Regions from separate parts of the Simiduia curdlanivorans genome, predicted to be linked through region 1. Evidence: riboswitches for the same ligand, from Rfam matches in the RefSeq annotation. Region 1 holds a riboswitch; the other holds the start of a gene.
What was found. Region 1 has a riboswitch for thiamine pyrophosphate ahead of thiO (glycine oxidase ThiO). Riboswitches for the same ligand answer to the same signal wherever they lie in the genome.
Positions count from the first base shown of each region.

Region 2: linked by a shared signal. The riboswitch ahead of QWY82_RS07595 (TonB-dependent receptor) and the one ahead of thiO (glycine oxidase ThiO) in region 1 are both predicted to bind thiamine pyrophosphate.

Region 1 is NZ_JAUFQG010000004.1:2,412,890-2,416,274, forward strand. It holds gene thiS (sulfur carrier protein ThiS) at 1-124, opposite strand, end outside; gene thiO (glycine oxidase ThiO) at 112-1,245, opposite strand; TPP riboswitch at 1,296-1,449, opposite strand; gene xseA (exodeoxyribonuclease VII large subunit) at 1,507-2,916, opposite strand; gene guaB (IMP dehydrogenase) at 3,135-3,385, shown strand, end outside.
Region 2 is NZ_JAUFQG010000004.1:1,690,363-1,693,747, reverse strand. It holds gene QWY82_RS07605 (alpha-ketoacid dehydrogenase subunit beta) at 1-358, shown strand, start outside; gene QWY82_RS07600 (2-oxo acid dehydrogenase subunit E2) at 368-1,654, shown strand; TPP riboswitch at 1,881-1,984, shown strand; gene QWY82_RS07595 (TonB-dependent receptor) at 2,093-3,385, shown strand, end outside.

The DNA.
Region 1 (3,385 bases):
TGTTAATCGCTAGTGCAAACTTGCCTTGGTTGAGTTCCCACTTTGTTAACGCCGTACTGACAGGGGTATTGGATTCAATTACCTTTTTATCGCCGTTGAGATGCACAATGATTAACTCTTGCATAAGGCATTTTTATCCTTGTGGTGGTAGGGCTTTGATGGCGGTGTAAATCGCGCCTTGAGTTGCTGTATCGCTTCGGCGACTAAGGCCGGCGCAAGTAGAAAGCCGTGTCGGTATAGGCCGTTGATACTCATCACTTGATTGGTTTGAGTTATTTGTGGCTGGTTGTTTGGGTAGGCGGGGCGGAGATTGGTGTCGGTTTCAATCACTCGAGCCTCAGCAAAAGCTGGGTGCAGCGTGTAAAGCGCGCTCGATAGTTCCAGCGTTGATTGCAGGCTAATGGGGCTCGTATCTTCACTTTCGATTTCCGTGGCGCCAATAATGAATTGGTGCTTAGGTTTAGGTACGGCATAGAGTTTGTAGCGCGGGTGCATTAGCCGAATTGGGCGCTGAAAGGACACTTCTTTGGTTTCCACCCAAAGCACTTCGCCACGTACGCCACGCAGCGGGCCGGTGGCCAATTTAGCGCCCATGCCGCGACAGTCAATCCAATAATCAACGTTGTCGGCAATATTAAGTTGCTTGAGATTTAAGGTCGATGCCTCGCAAATGGCGCCATCGGTAAAACTGATCGGGCAGTTTTCAGCGCACATACCGCCGAGCTTTTTAATGGAGGTTAATAGCAGCGGCAACAATTGCCTGTTATCAACATGAGCTTCGCTCGGAAGGTAAATGGCTTGGTTGAACTGGTTTAGCTGCGGCTCAAGGGCACGCAACTGCGTGGCGTCTAGCCATTGCGCTGTTACGGTTTCACCTTGGAGTTTATGGCTTATGTCTCGATAAAATTGTGTCAGCTCTAGGTGGTCTTGCGGGTGGGCTAGAGCGACGCTGCCATTACAGGACAAGAGAGATTGCTTTGTATTGAGTGCTGGTAACCAACTCTGCCATAACGCTAACGATGTTAGTCCCAGGTCGTAGATGCATTTTTCGCTAACGGCGAGTTCACTCAGCGGCGATATCATGCCGGCAGCGGTAAAGGCAGCGGCGCGTGAGGCGGTGAAGCTTGAGGCTTCAAATAGATAAACCTTGTAGCCCTCGAGGAGCAGGCGCCAGGCGAGCAGTCTGCCTAGTAGGCCAGCGCCGCAAATAGCAATGTGGGGTTGAGCGTTTTGAAAGTGTGTCAAGTGCGCTGCCTGCTAACTAAACATGGGCGCAGAAATACAAAGATGTCGAGTGGCGGGCATCTCTTGTTTCCTACGCAGGTGTTAACCTGATCAGGTTCTACGGGTTCAGCGAACTGATCTCAGCCCTGCACAAGCCTATTTAAAACCACATTTAAACCAAGGTTTTAAAAGAGGGTGCGTAGCAGGGCGCCCCGACAAGAGCGAGCAGTTTAAAGAGCGCAGAATGTGGCTGCAAGGTCTATTCGTATTTAGGGCAGTATTTTAGGTTTTTGCCGACTCGACAATGGCGCTAAACTCACCCTCGTGTAAACGCGCGCGCACTCTTTCGCCAGTTTTCAGTTGCGAGGCTTTGGTAATAACCTCGGCCTTGTCGTTGGTGATTAAAGCGTAGCCACGTTCCAGCGTTTGCAGCGGGCTAAGGTTGTGCAAGCTCTGCATGTGTAAATGCAAGCTGTGTTGTTGCCCGTTGAGGTGGTGTTGCAATCTGTCGCTTAATTGTTGCAGCGCTAAGCTAACGCTGTCTCGTGCTAGATGAATTTGCCGTGTGGGGTTTTTGTTGTGCAGGCGCTTTTCAAGTTGTTGGAAATGCACTTTTTTACTCTGTAGTTGACGCGCCGGGTGCAGTTGCTGAAGCTGGCTGGTGAGATGTTCGGCTTTTACTTGGGCTCGACTTATGGCGTTGTTTAAAGCCAAGTGCAGCTGACGTTGGGCACGATTTACCTGCTGCACAGCCGGTAACAGCTTGGGTTCGCAGCGGTTAAGCCTGTGTGCATAGAAATCTGTTCTTTGGGCCAGTTGTTTGAGTTTTCGCTCCATGGCTTCTTCCAGCAGATAACCAAAACCGGTAAAACTCTCGAGCCAATCACTGGCGTCGGGCGATAGGAGTTCGGCCGCGGCGGAGGGGGTGGGTGCCCTTAAATCGGCGCAGTAATCGGCAATGGTGGTGTCGGTTTCATGGCCGACGCCGCACACCACGGGTAGTCGGCTCTGCGCAATTGCGCGCGCGACACTTTCTTCATTGAAACTCCACAAATCTTCCAGCGAGCCGCCGCCGCGGGCGAGCAAAATTACATCGAACTGCGCCTGTTGATTGGCAATCTCAATAGCTTTGACGATAGCCGGTGCCGCGTCGGTACCTTGCACCGGCACGGGTATCAGGGTTAACGGCTGGCCGGCCCAGCGGCGTTTGAATACCGCGAGAATATCTCTCAGTGCGGCACCGGTACCCGAGGTAATAATGGCGATGTGCTTGGCCGGTAGCGGTATTTTCTTTTTTCTACGCGGGTCAAATAAGCCCTCGAGTGCGAGGCGCTCTTTAAGTTCTTCGAAGGCCCGTTGTAAGGCGCCTAGGCCGGCGTCCTCCATGTGTTCGGCAATCAGTTGATAGTCGCCGCGCCCTTCGTACAGGCTGACGCGCCCGCGAATCAGTACTTTGGCACCGTTTTTAGGTTGAATGCGTAAGTGCAGGCTGCGATTTTTAAACATGGCACAGCGAATTTGTGCGCCACTGTCCTTTAGAGTGAAGTAGCTGTGCCCCGATGCAGGCCGCGTGTAATTGCTAATTTCTCCCTCGACCCAAAGGAGTGAAAGATGGGTTTCGAGTAGCTGCCTTGCCTGCCGGTTCAGCTGGCTGACGGTGTAGAGTTTTTTATCGGCAGTGATGGAGTTCATGGCACTCAAATGGCGGCAAAAGACGGACTATACCCAAGCACCCGTGCCGGTGCGAGCTGTAATCTGCACCACTAGCCATTGTAATAAGGCTGTTATATGCAAGCGATAGCCTCCTAATAGCTGAAAAAGCGTGACGTCCAGTTTACCCAATAGGTTCAAATCGTTATAATCGACCGTTTACCTTCTAAACCTTCTATTTACTAGGTTGATTGCAAACTATGTTGCGAATTGCACAAGAAGCACTGACATTCGACGATGTTTTATTGGTACCCGGCTATTCGGATATTACCGCCAAAGACGTGTCGCTCAAGACCCAATTAACCCGTGGTATTCAGCTCAATATCCCGCTGGTATCGGCGGCCATGGATACCGTCACGGAGTCTCGCCTAGCGATCGCCATGGCGCAAGAGGGTGGTATTGGCATTATTCACAAGAGTATGTCCATCGAGCAGCAGGCACTCGAAGTGCG
Region 2 (3,385 bases), 720 kb from region 1:
CCTCCTGTCTTGGGGTGCGCAGATGGAATACTTGCAAGCCGCTGCGGCCATGGCCGAGGCCGATGGCATCTCCTGTGAAGTTATCGACTTGCGCACATTGCTGCCTTGGGATGTCGACACAGTCGCGCGCTCGGTGAAAAAAACCGGCCGTTTATTGGTGACTCACGAAGCACCATTAACCGGTGGCTACGCCGGCGAAATTGCCGCGACGATTCAAGATCACTGCTTCCTCTATTTGGAGGCACCGATCAGCCGCGTGACCGGTTTAGATACACCCTTCCCCCTGGTGCATGAAAAAGAATACATGCCCGACCAGTACAAAATATTCGAAGCCATTAAGCGCAGCATCAATTACTAGGAGCCTACCGTGATTAAAGATTTTATTCTGCCGGATATTGGCGAAGGAATTGTTGAGTGTGAACTGGTTGAATGGCTGGTGAAAGAAGGTGACATTATCACCGAAGACCAAGCCGTAGCTGATGTGTCTACCGATAAAGCCTTGGTGCAAATTCCCTCCATGTACGACGGCAAAGTTACCAAGCTGTATTACAAGGAAGGCGACATCGCCAAAGTGCACGCGCCTTTGTTTGCCATCGAACTGATTGAAGCTGGCGCCGCTGAAAGTGGCGCTAGCCCAAACACAACTAGCTCTGATAGCACTAGCACAGCGCCCGCGAAAGCTGCCGCCATTGCGCCGGCACAAAACAATCCAACCTCGGCCAGCATCGCCGCCGTGGACGACAGCGCCGACCGCGAATTTGTGCGCAACACCTCGCGCGCGCTCACCACGCCAGCTGTGCGCAGGCTCGCGCGAGAAAACAGCGTCGACCTCGCCAACGTGCCCGCCACGGGAAAAAATGGCCGCGTCTTGAAAGAAGATATGCTCAACTTCCTCGCCGGTGCCAGCAGTGCATCAACATCGAGCGCGAGTGCAACCGCGGGCAGGCCAGTCGCCGCCGATCGGGTTGAGCCCATCAAAGGCGTGAAAGCGGTGATGGCGCGCGCCATGCAAGAATCGGTCAGCACTATTCCCCACTTCACCTACATGGATGAAATTGATATCACCGACTTGGTGAACTTGCGCTTACAGTTAAAAGCCAAATACCCAGATGTGAAAATCACCATGATGCCGCTGTTTATGAAGGCGCTATCACTGGCGATTACAGAATTTCCGGTACTCAATAGCCGGCTCAACAGCGACTGCACCGAGCTAACCTATTTGAGCGCTCACAACATCGGCATGGCGGTGGATTCTAAAGTCGGCCTGCTGGTGCCCAATGTTAAAAATGTGCAAAACCTCAGCATCTTGGAATTGGCACAGGAAATTTCGGCACTCACCGACAGCGCCCGCTCAGGCCGCGTTAGCCCAGAGACATTGAAAGGCGGCAGCATCACCATTTCAAACGTCGGCGCCATTGGCGGTACCGCAGCTACACCGATTATTAACAAACCGGAAGTGGCGATTGTGGCGCTCGGCAAAATGCAAGAGCTGCCGCGCTTTAATGCCAAAGGCGAGGTGGAAGCCCGCAAGATTATGACCGTCAGCTGGTCTGGCGATCACCGCGTCATCGACGGCGGCACCATCGCGCGCTTCTGTAATCGCTGGAAGGAGTTTTTGGAAGACCCGGCGAGTATGTTGATGGCGATGCGGTAAGAGCTGCAAGGCGGGGGGCGCTACAAGCCGCAAGCTGCAAGCTGCAAGCTGCAAGCAGGATGGCCTGCCCCTACAAGCTGCAAGCAATTATGATTGCGTGAGATTTTATACGCGCAAGAACCGTTTTTGCTTGAGGCTTGAGGCTTGCGGCTTGCAGCTTGCGGCTCCTAGCCATTTTAGTTTCTGCTAAAACCGTCGTACTAAACAAATAGCTCATGTTACACTGGCCGCCGCCAAGGGGTGTTCGGGTTAACCGAACTGAGATGTCGTCGACAAACCCTGGAACCTGATCCGGCTAGTACCGGCGTAGGAATGGGCAAAACGGTAACCGCCAGGCTGGCGCCTCTTCAGGCAATGAATGCCGAATCACCGCAGTAATCACCCGTACATCACGTCTTGTTGCCGGATCTCAATTTTAAGTTGGTAAATTGGGGTCCTATGAAAAACTATTCGATTAACACCCGCGCATTGTTTGCGACATCCTGCCTGGCAGCCAGCGTAGCGCTATTGGTACAGCCATCTCACGCCGCCGCACAAGCACCGGCACTTGAAGAAATTTTAGTTAGCGCGGACTTTCGCGCGATCGCCGTCACCGATATTCCAGCCAGCATTACGGTGATCGACCAACAAACCCTGCAAGATGAAAGCGCGCGCCACTTCGAAGACATTCTCAATAGCATTGCCAACCTAAACTGGTCTGGTGCCACCAGCAGACCACGTTACTTTCAAATACGCGGCGTGGGCGAGCAGGAAGACTACCAAGGCGCACCTAACAGCTCCGTGGGCTTTATTGTCGACGACATCGATATGTCTGGCCTCGGCATGGCCGCCAGCACCTTCGACCTGCAGCAGGTAGAAGTGTTGCGCGGGCCGCAAGGCACGCGCTTTGGCGCCAATGCGCTGGCCGGCTTAATCCATCTTAAAAGCAACGACCCAAGCGACACCTTCGAATTTGGCGGCCAAGCGACAGTGGGCGATGACAACCAGCGAGGCTTAGGCATTGTTGTATCTGGCCCCCTGTCTGAAACCTTTGGCTACCGCGTGGCACTGGAAAGCCAACAGCAAGATGGCTTTCGCCAAAACGATTTTCTAAACCAAAACGACAGCAACCAGCGCGATGAACGCACCGGCCGGGTGAAACTGCGCTGGCAGCCGAACCAACAATGGCAGATTGATGCAAACCTACTCTATGCCGACAACGATAACGGCTACGACGCCTGGACCTTAGACAACAACGGCTTCAATACCCTGACGGACAAACCCGGTGTCGACAATCAAAAAACCCAAGCCGGCAGCCTGAAGGTTAAATGGTTGGGCGACACTGTTGAGTTAACATCTTTAACCTCCGCCACCAATACCGATCACAACCACGCTTACGACGGCGACTGGGCTAACCCCGGTTACTGGGCGGCAAAATCCTGCACCGATTACTACGATGAAAATAACAACGGCGACGATACCGATTCGATTGCCTGCGTTTACGATTACCTGTGGGATAAAAGCGCCGAGCGCAAAACGGTGTCACAAGAATTCAGGGTGGTCTCCACCGACAACAGTCGTTTATTTAACGACTCCACCGCTTGGCTTGCGGGCATCTACCTGCACAAGTTGGATGAGGATAACGACCTCTACTCTGAATACAACACCTACCCCGATGAAGTGTTAACCTCCGACTACGCCGCCACTAACACGGCTATCTTCGGCCAAACTGATTCAGACTTAGGCAATGAA